Regions from separate parts of the Arenimonas aestuarii genome, predicted to be linked through region 1. Evidence: predicted binding sites of a transcription regulator. Region 1 holds the regulator's gene; the other holds the start of a gene.
What was found. The regulator HrcA, encoded in region 1, represses chaperone genes, less so after heat shock. The targets are predictions, from matches to a motif close to TTNGCACTCNNNNNNNNNGAGTGCNAA.
Positions count from the first base shown of each region.

Region 2: a site for HrcA is predicted at 3,681-3,707, ahead of groES (co-chaperone GroES). Genes of this name have one in related genera too.

Region 1 covers NZ_BAAGTW010000004.1:362,379-367,641, reverse strand. Annotated here, with positions in the region: gene dnaJ (molecular chaperone DnaJ) at 1-104, opposite strand, end outside; gene dnaK (molecular chaperone DnaK) at 240-2,162, opposite strand; gene grpE (nucleotide exchange factor GrpE) at 2,263-2,781, opposite strand; gene hrcA (heat-inducible transcriptional repressor HrcA) at 2,827-3,873, opposite strand; gene recN (DNA repair protein RecN) at 4,020-5,263, shown strand, end outside.
Region 2 covers NZ_BAAGTW010000005.1:68,296-73,558, forward strand. Annotated here, with positions in the region: gene ACYVJH_RS09155 (RidA family protein) at 1-255, shown strand, start outside; gene ACYVJH_RS09160 (adenylate/guanylate cyclase domain-containing protein) at 316-1,548, shown strand; gene groL (chaperonin GroEL) at 1,627-3,282, opposite strand; gene groES (co-chaperone GroES) at 3,346-3,633, opposite strand; gene ACYVJH_RS09175 (hypothetical protein) at 3,776-4,258, opposite strand; gene ACYVJH_RS09180 (helix-turn-helix domain-containing protein) at 4,603-4,983, shown strand; gene ACYVJH_RS09185 (protein-disulfide reductase DsbD family protein) at 5,100-5,263, shown strand, end outside.

The sequences.
Region 1 (5,263 bases):
TCCGGGTGGAACTTCTGCGCCGCGCGCCGGTAAGCCTTCTTCAGCTCATCCTCGGACACGCTGCGGGAAACCCCCAGCACTTCGTAGTAATCACGCTTGCTCATCGAATCCCCAGCCTGTCCCTAAAACGATCGGGACGAGCCACCTTCGTGACCCGCCCCCGCCGGCGTTGAGCCTCACGAACGTGAGGCTCCAACCGCGGCAATTATTCCGCCGTGCCGCAGGCACGGCAGGAATAATCACTTCTTGTCATCGTCCTTGACCTCGGTGAACTCGGCGTCCACCACGTCCTCGGCCTGCGCCTGCGGGCCCGCGTCGGCGCCGCCCTCGGGCGCGCCTTCCTGGCCACCGGCGGCCGCCGCGTAAAGCGACTGCGCCGCCTGCTGCAGCGACTGGGTCTTGGCCTCGATCTGGGCCTTGTCGTCACCCTTCATCGCGGTCTCGAGCTCGGACAGCGCGGTCTCGATGCCGGCCAGCTGCTCGCCGGGCACCTTGGAACCGTGCTCGGTGATGGCGGTGCGGGTGGCGTGGATCAGGCCGTCAGCGGCATTGCGCGCGGTCACCAGCTCGTGGAACTTCTTGTCCTCTTCGCGGTGCGCCTCGGCGTCGCGCACCATCTGCGCGATCTCTTCCTCGCTCAGGCCCGAACCGGCCTTGATCTCGACCTTCTGCTCCTTGCCGGTCTTCTTGTCCTTGGCCGACACGTGCAGGATGCCGTTGGCGTCGATGTCGAAGGACACCTCGACCTGCGGCATGCCACGCGGCGCGGCGTCGATACCCGAAAGGTCGAACTTTGCCAGCGACTTGTTGAAGCGGGCCTGTTCGCGCTCGCCCTGCAGCACGTGCACGGTGACGGCCGACTGGTTGTCCTCGGCGGTCGAGAACACCTGCGACGCCTTGGTCGGGATGGTGGTGTTCTTCTCGATGATCTTGGTCATCACGCCGCCCAGGGTCTCGATGCCCAGGCTCAGCGGGGTGACGTCGAGCAGCAGCACGTCCTTGACGGTGCCGGCGAGCACGCCGCCCTGGACCGCGGCGCCGATGGCGACGGCCTCGTCGGGATTGACGTCCTGGCGCGGGTCCTTGCCGAAGAACTCCGCAACCGCGGCCTTGACCTTGGGCATGCGGGTCTGGCCACCGACCAGGATGACGTCGCCGATGTCGCTGGCGCGCAGGCCGGCGTCATTGAGCGCCACGCGGCACGGTTCGATGGTCTTCTTGATCAGGTCGTCCACCAGCGCCTCGAGCTTGGCGCGGGTGAGCTTGATGTTCAGGTGCTTCGGGCCCGAGGCATCGGCCGTGACGTACGGCAGGTTCACTTCGGTCTGCTGGTTCGACGAGAGCTCGATCTTGGCGCGCTCGGCGGCGTCCTTCAGGCGCTGCAGGGCCAGCGGGTCCTTGCGCAGGTCGATGCCCTGCTCCTTGTTGAACTCGTCGACCAGGTAGTCGATGACGCGGGCGTCGAAGTCTTCGCCACCCAGGAAGGTGTCGCCGTTGGTGGCCAGCACTTCGAACTGCTTCTCGCCGTCGATTTCGGCGATCTCGATGATCGAGACGTCGAAGGTGCCGCCGCCCAGGTCGTAGACCGCGATCTTGCGGTCGCCGCCCTTCTTGTCCATGCCGTAGGCCAGCGCAGCCGCGGTCGGCTCGTTGATGATGCGCTTGACGTCCAGGCCGGCGATGCGGCCGGCGTCCTTGGTCGCCTGGCGCTGGCTGTCGTTGAAGTAGGCCGGCACGGTGATCACGGCTTCGCTGACCGTCTCGCCCAGGTAGGCTTCGGCGGTCTTCTTCATCTTCTCGAGCACCTTGGCCGAGATTTCCTGCGGCGCCATCTTCTTGCCGTCGGCGGTCTGCACCCAGGCATCGCCGTTTTCATGGGCGAGGATGCCGTAGGGCACCAGGTCGAGGTCCTTCTTGACTTCGGCGTCGGTGAACTTGCGGCCGATCAGGCGCTTGACGGCGTAGAAGGTGTTCTTGGGGTTGGTGACCGCCTGGCGCTTGGCCGAGGCGCCAACGATGACTTCGCCGTCCTTGGTGAAGGCGACGATGGAAGGCGTGGTGCGGTCGCCCTCGGAGTTTTCGATGACCTTGGCCACGCCGCCTTCCATCACGGAAACGCAGCTGTTGGTGGTGCCCAGGTCGATGCCGATGATCTTGCCCATGGTGTTACTCCCTGAAGGATCAGTATCTGTGTTGGCGGCGGCGGCCGCGGATGTTCGGTAGATGGGGCCCGCCGCGGGGTGTTCAAGGGGCGTGAAGCCCTCAGCCGGCGGCGACCACCACCAGGGCCGGTCGCAGCAAGCGTTCGTTCAGGGCGTAGCCCTTCTGGAAGACCTGCAGGACGCTGCCCGGCTCGGCCCCGGGGGACTCAAGCTGGCTGATGGCCTGGTGCCACTCGGGGTCGAAGGCCTCGCCTTCGGGATTGATCTGGGCCAGGCCGTTGTCCTCGCCCACCTTGAGCAGCTGGCGCAGGGTCAGCTCCAGGCCGTCCTTGAGCGGGCCGGTGGCGTCGCCGGCGGCCTTGAGCCCGGCTTCGAGGCTGTCGAGCACGGGCAGCAGCTGCGAGAGCAGCTTTTCGTTGGCGAAACGGCGGGCCTGGTCGACGTCGCGGGCCAGGCGCTTGCGCTGGTTGTCGAGCTCGGCGCGCTCGCGCAGGGCCTCTTCGCGAAGGTCGCCCAGGGCCGAACGCAGCTGCTCGAGCTCGTTGGCCAGGGAATCGGTGTCCAATTCGACGGCGTCGTCGGGCGCCTGCGCGTCCGGGTTCGGGTTCTGGTTTTGCATGGGATATCCGGTGGCTTCCCCGCGTCCGGCGGGGGTCGGATACCCCTATGGGGCCGGCGGCTCGGGATTCAAGGCGGCACCGAGCAGGTCGGCGGTGGCCTGGACCATCGGGATCACCCGCTCGTAGGCCATCCGGGTGGGCCCGATGACGCCCAGCACGCCCAGGACCTTGCCCTGGGCGTGGTAGGGCGCGGTGACCACGGTGCAGGCGTCGAGCTGGGCCAGGCCGGTTTCCTCGCCGATGAAAACCCGAACGCCCTGGGCCTTGAGCGTGCCCTCGAGCAGCTGCAGGATCTCGCGCTTTCGGGAAAAGGCCTCGAACAGGTCGCGCAGGCGCTCCATGTCGGACAGGTCCTGCACGCCCATCAGCCGGGTCTGGCCGGCCAGCAGCATGTCTTCGGGCATGGAACCCCCGCCCAGCGCCTGTTCCGAAAGTTCGACGGCGGCCGACAGGAGCTGCTCCATCTCGCTGCGGGTAGCGCGCAGGTCGCGCAGCAGCCGGGTCCGGATCTCGGCCAGCGGCTGGCCGGCGAAATGGCTGTTGAGGTAGTTCGCGGTCTGCTCGAGCTCGGACGGGGTGTAGGTCCGGCGCGGGCTGATGATGCGGTTCTGCACCTCGTTGTCGGTGAAGACCAGGATCACCAGGATGCGCTGGCCGTCGAGCGGCACGAAATCGATGTGGCGGAAGGCGAACTGGCTGCGCTGGGGCACGGTGACGACGCCGACGAACTGGCTCATCGCCGACAGCAGTTCGCTGGTGTTCGACAACAGGGCCTGGGTGCCGGCACCGGCCGGCAACAGGGCCCGAAGTTGCTGGACCTCGGCGTCATGCAGCGGCTTCATCGGCAACAGGCTGTCGACGAAGACCCGGTAGCCCTGGGCCGTCGGAATGCGCCCGGCGGACGTGTGCGGCGCCGACACCAGGCCGATTTCCTCCAGGTCGGACATGATGTTGCGGATGGTGGCCGGGCTGACGTCCAGGCCCGAGCGCTTGGCCAGCGTGCGCGAGCCCACGGGTTCGCCGTCGCGGATGTGCTGGGCGATCAGGGTACGCAGCAGGCGCCGGGCGCGTGGGTCGAGGTCGAAGTCCATGGCCCATAGATAAGGCCGCCGGCGCCCCGGCGCAAGGCATGGCGCCGACCGGGGCGAAGCCCTACCCACCACCGGGTGGGCCCGCGTCTTGTTCCCTGAGACAGGGGCAGCCGAAGCTCGGGCTTTCAGGCAGAATCGCCGCCAGCATGCTCAGCCACCTCACCCTCCAGGATTTTGCCGTCGTCAGCCGTGCGGAACTGGCCTTCGGGCCGGGCATGACCGTGGTCTCGGGCGAAACCGGCGCCGGCAAGTCGCTGCTGGTGGACGCTCTGATGTGGCTCACCGGTGCCCGCGCCGACGCCGGCGTGGTTCGCCATGGCGCCGAGCGCGCCGAGCTGGCGGCCGAATTCGACCTGGGCGACGCCCCGGCGGCGCTGGCCTGGCTGCGCGAGAACGAACTCGACGACGGCGATGCCTGCCAGCTGCGCCGGGTCATGCGCGCCGACGGCGGCTCGCGGGCCTGGATCAACGGCCGCCCGGCCACGCTGGGCCAGCTCTCGGCCCTGGGCGGCCTGCTGGTGGAAATCCACGGCCAGCACGAACACCAGGCCCTGCTCGACCGCGGCCAGCAGCTGGCCCTGCTCGACGCCTTCGGCCGGCACGGCCCGCTGCTCGAGGCCGTGCGCGAGACCGCCCGCCGCTGGGCCGGCATCGACCGCGAGCTGGCCGACCTGGCCCGCGCCGGCGACGTCGGCGAGCGCCTGGCCTGGCTCGAACACCAGGTCCAGGAACTGTCCGCCGAGACCCTGGACCCGGAATCACTGGAAGAACTGGCCGCCGCGCACCGCCGCCAGGCCAACGCCGCCGGCCTGCTGCAGGGCTGCGAAGTCGCCCTGGCCCGCCTGGCCGGCGACGAAGGCCTGTCCCTGCAGCGCCTGCTGCACCAGACCCAGGCCGAACTGGCCCGCCTGGCCGGCGACGAACCGCGGCTGGCCGAGGTGCTTTCCCTGCTCGAATCGGCCGGCATCCAGCTGGCCGAGGCCGCGGCCGGCATCGAAGGCCTTCACGACGACTTCGACCTCGACCCCGACCGCCTGCGTGCGCTGGAAGACCGCCTCACCCGCCTGCACGACCTCGCCCGCAAGCACCGCGTGCCGCTGGACGAGCTGGCCGAGCGCCGCGACCAGCTGCAGGCCGAACTCGACGGCCTGGCCGGGGCCGGCGAGCGTGCCGCGCGACTGGGCCGCGAGCGCGAGGCCGCCGCCCGCGAATGGAATGAAACCGCCGCCCGCCTGGGCCAGGCCCGGGCACGTGCGGCCAGCCAGTTGGGCGAGGCCGTGGCCAGCCTGATGGCCGAACTGGGCATGGGGGGCGGCGTGTTCACCGTTGCCCTGGAGCCACTGGACACCACCCGCCCGACGCCGCAGGGCGCCGAACGCTGCGAGTTCCT
Region 2 (5,263 bases), on a different contig from region 1:
GTGCTCGGCCGCATCAAAGCCCAGCTCGAGGGCATGGGCCTGAGCATGGGCGACGTGGTGAAGATGCAGGCTTTCCTCGTGGGCGACCCCGCGAATGAGGGCCGGATGGACTTCGCTGGTTTCATGAAGGGCTACGTGCAGTTCTTCGGCACCGAGGAGCAGCCCAACCTGCCGGCGCGTTCGACCATGCAGGTCGCGGCCCTGGCCAACCCCGGTTTCCTGGTGGAAATCGAGGTCACCGCGGTCCGGCCCTGAGGCAAGTCTCGGCAGGTCCGGTTGGGATTGTCGGCGTCGATACCAGCGTATGCTGGCGCCATGAGAACCGGCGCGCGATCGCGTTACCGCCGACTGCTCGAGTGGCAGCGCGAACGGTTGTCTGATCCGCCCGGGGACGTTGCCGGGCTGGTTCATCGTTACTGCCGCTTCCTGCACGCTGAGGGACTGTCGGTGTTCCGCGCCAACCTGTCGCTGACCACTCTGCATCCGCAGATCAAGGGCCTTCGCTACGTCTGGCAGGCCGACCATGTCGAGCCTGGGCCATTCCCCTCGCCGGCACTGGTCCATCGCAGCTGCCAGCACCTCGACGGCTGCACGGTTGAGGAGGCGTTCCTGCATTACGGCGCCCGCGAGACCCCGCAGTTCGTGCGCAGCCCGTTTTACGCCCTGCGCGAATCCGGCGGTGACCGGCTGAGCCTGCGCATCGCCCCGGCCGCCGGCAACCGGACGCGTCGCTTCCCGGTGCTCGACGACCTGGCCGCGCAGGGTGCCACCCACTACGCCGCGTTCCAGCTGCGGCGGACCGACGGCATGATCAGCCTGGTCACCCGGCATTCCGGAGGTTTCGATCGTGTCGCGCTGGCTCACATCGCTGACACGCTGGTCGTGCTGGAGTCGCTGCTGGACAGCGCCATCAAGGACGTGGTGCTGGACAGCGTCCTGCGCTGCTACGTGGGCGCCGGACCGGCGACCGAAATCCGCCGCGGCAACCTCAGCCCCGGCAGCATGCTGACGATGGACGGCGCCATCTGGTTTTCGGACATCCGTCGCTATTCGAACCTGTCCCGGCAGCTGCCGCCGGACCAGCTGGTGTCGCTGCTCAACCGCTACTACGCAGTGCTGGTAGAGGCGATTCATGTCCACGGCGGAGACATCCTGAAGTTCATCGGCGACGCCATCCTGGCGATTTTCCCGGTCGCTGCCGGCGAACCCGGCGGCGATGCCTGCCGGCGCGCGCTCGCGGCGGTGGAAACGGCCAGCAGCGGGCTGGCTGAAGCCGATCTCGGCCTGCAGCACGGCGTCGGCCTGCATCTCGGGCGCTTCCAGTTTGGCAACATTGGCAACCATCGGCGGGTGGACTTCACCGTGATTGGCGATGCGGTCAACGTAGCCGCGCGCATCGAGGCCCAATGCGGCGTCCAGCAGCAAGCGCTGCTGATGAGTGAGGGCTTCGCCAGGGCATCCGGCGTGCCGACACGGGTGGTCGCCGCCGTGCCGCTCAAGGGTCTGGACGGCACGCATGACCTGCACACGACCGGTGGCGTGGCCTAGGAGCCTGCGCGCAACAAAGCACGAAGCCCGGCACAAGGCCGGGCTCCGTGGTCATACCTGACGCATTGGCGCGGGGACTTAGAAGTCCATGCCACCCATGCCGCCCATGCCACCCATGCCGCCGCCCATGCCACCGGCGGCGCCGCCTTCGTCCTTCTTCGGGGCTTCGGCGACCATGGCTTCGGTCGTGATCATCAGGCCGGCGATCGACGCGGCGTTCTGCAGCGCGGTGCGGGTCACCTTGGTCGGGTCCAGGATGCCGAACTCGATCATGTCGCCGTACTCGCCGTTGGCGGCGTTGTAACCGAACGCACCCTTGCCCTCGACAACCTTGTTGAGGATGACGGACGGCTCGTCGCCGGCGTTGGTGACGATCTCGCGCAGCGGCGCTTCCATCGCGCGCAGGGCGATGTTGATGCCGTGGCTCTGGTCGACGTTGGCGCCTTCCAGGCCCTTGATCGCGGCCTTGGCGCGCAGCAGCGCCACGCCGCCGCCCGGGACGATGCCTTCTTCAACGGCAGCGCGGGTGGCGTGCAGGGCGTCTTCGACGCGGGCCTTCTTTTCCTTCATCTCGATCTCGGTCGAGGCACCGACCTTGATGACGGCCACGCCGCCGGCCAGCTTGGCCACGCGCTCCTGCAGCTTCTCGCGGTCGTAGTCCGAAGAGGTGTCTTCGATCTGCGCCTTGATCTGCTTGATGCGGGCCTGGATACCGTCGGCAACACCGGCGCCATCAATGATGGTGGTGTTTTCCTTGGTGACCTGGATCTTCTTGGCGCGGCCGAGGTCCTTGATGGTGGCCTTCTCGAGCTGCAGGCCGACTTCCTCGGAAATCACGGTGCCGCCGGTCAGGATGGCCATGTCCTCGAGCATCGCCTTGCGACGGTCGCCGAAGCCCGGGGCCTTCACGGCGCAGACCTTGACGATGCCGCGGATGGTGTTCACCACCAGGGTCGCCAGGGCTTCACCCTCGACTTCCTCGGCGACGATCAGCAGCGGCTTGCCGGCCTTGGCCACGCCCTCGAGCACGGGCAGCAGCTCGCGCACGTTCGAGATCTTCTTGTCGTAGAGCAGGATGAACGGGTCTTCGAGCTCGGCCGACATCGACTGCTGGTTGTTGATGAAGTACGGCGACAGGTAGCCGCGGTCGAACTGCATGCCCTCGACGACGTCGAGTTCGTTCTCCAGGCCCGAGCCTTCTTCAACGGTGATCACGCCTTCCTTGCCGACCTTGTCCATGGCCTTGGCGATCAGCTCGCCGATGTCGCCATCGGAGTTGGCCGAGATCGAACCGACCTGGGCGATTTCCTTGCTGGTCGAGCAGGGCTTGGACAGGGTCTTGAGCTCGGCGACGGCGGCGATGACCGCCTTGTCGATGCCGCGCTTGAGGTCCATCGGGTTCATGCCGGCGGCGACCGCCTTCATGCCTTCGCGGATCAGGGCCTGCGCCAGCACGGTGGCGGTGGTGGTGCCGTCACCGGCGATGTCGGAGGTCTTGGAAGCGACTTCCTTGACCATCTGGGCGCCCATGTTCTCGAACTTGTCGGCCAGCTCGATTTCCTTGGCGACGCTGACGCCGTCCTTGGTGATCGTGGGGGCGCCGAAGCTCTTGTCGAGCACGACGTTGCGGCCCTTCGGGCCCAGGGTGGCCTTGACGGCATTGGCGAGGGTGTTGACGCCCTTCACCATGCGCGCGCGGGCGTCTTCACCGAAACGAATTTCCTTGGCTGCCATTTCTGTATTTCTCCGGAATGCTTTGAATTGAGGGGGATGACTGGTCGCGCGGAAGGCGCGTTATCAGCCGAGGATGGCGAGGATGTCGTCTTCCTTGACCACCAGGAACTCGGTGCCGTCGAGCTTGACCTCGGTGCCGGCGTACTTGCCGAACAGCACCTTGTCGCCGACCTTCACCGACGGGGTGCGGGTCGAGCCGTTGTCGAGCGCCTTGCCGGCGCCGACGGCGACCACTTCACCCTTGATCGGCTTTTCGGTGGCCGAGTCCGGAATGACGATGCCGCCAGCGGACATCTTTTCCTCTTCCATACGCTTGATGACCACACGGTCGTAGAGCGGCTTGATGTTCATGAGTGTCCTCGTTAGTCCTTTAGTTTCAACAACATGGGCCTGTGCTGTTAGCACTCGGCCCCAGTGAGTGCCAATGATACGCGCGCGCCGGTCGCACCGGAAGCGCCGCGGCCCCGGTTAGATGGGGTCCTGGCCCGGCCTTTCAAGACCCCCGGCGCAGTCCTCGCCACAGCTGGGCCAGCCAGCACGCCGTCAGGACGACCAGCAGCAGGGGCAGGACCAGGTCGCCCAGGCCGAAATAGCTGGCCGCATGGTTTCCGGGCTGCCAGGCCAGGGTCTGGATCCGGATGCCGAAGACCAGGCCCTCGAGCAGGTCCAGGCCGGTCCAGGCCACCGCCCCGAGCGCGGCCAGCAGGCCGGCGCGGAAAACCCGGTCGCGAGGCGGGTCCATCATGGCCTGGGTCAGCACGAAGGCTGCCGTCGCCAGCAGCGCCAGCGAAAGCAGCACGGCGTCCGACGACAGGGGGCCCAGGCCGGCAAGCCGCAGTCCGGCATCCGGCACGGCCACCGGCTGCAGGCCTGCCCAGGACAGGATGGCCAGCCCCGGCGGCGCCAGGTGCCCCTGCCATCGCAGGGTGAGATCCACCCCCCAGGCCATCGCCAGAACCACTCCCCACTTCGTCATCCATCCCCCCCAGGGAAGTGTTGCTTTCCAGGCCGCGCTTGGTTCTACAATCGGACAGTGCACGGCGACCCGCATGGACACGCCAAAAGCCCGGTGCAACAAGGGCTTCGGCGTGACTACAGCATGGTGACGGGGTTCGGGGTCAACGCCCCGGACGGTGCCTGAGGCACCCACATCGGCGGCGCCCTGCTAAGCAGGGCTTACCAGCCACCCGGAAACTCCGGTGCCTGCCCATCCAAAGCAAAGGGGGTTAGGGCAGATGCACCGGTTCTGGGCAATTGTGCTGACCTGGTTAGCAAAACCGGGCATCACGGATCCTTGCAGGGCTTTTCGGGGAAACATCCATGACACATCTATTCAATCGAATCAGGCAGGCGCGCCGGGGCGCGTCCTTGTCGCAATCGGAGCTGGCCTTCGCGGTCGGCGTGGCCCGCAGCGCAGTGGCCCAGTGGGAACGCAAGGACGGCGCCCGGCCAACCACCGACAACATGGCCAAGATCGCCATGGCCACCGTGGTCAGCTTCGAATGGCTGGCCACCGGCCGGGGCAGCCGCTGGGTGGGCGGAGGCAGCGAGGACGATTCGCAGGAAACCCCGGCGATGCTGCTCAATTTCTACGCCCAGTGCGGACTGGAAGAGCGCCTGCTGGTCGCCTTCCGGTCGCTGCGCAATCCGGAGCAGCAGCCCCTGGTGGATTTTGTCGAGGCCATGACCGCCCGGGCCTGAGCGTTTCGTTCGCGACCTCGCCAGGGCAACGAACTTCCGGGGATACTGGCGGTCTGACGGGGGCGGCGCCTTGGCGCCCGCCCCCGTGTATTGCCCGCCCCTGACCGAGATCCCGAATGACCCTTAGGCTGTTGGCCTTGCTGGCCCTGATTGGTTTCGCCCCCATGGCACAGGCCGTGGACGAGGCCGACCTGCTGCCGATCGACGAAGCCTTCGCGCTGACCGCGACCGCCAGCGATCGCGGCCGCATCGAACTGCACTGGGACATCGCCGACGGCTA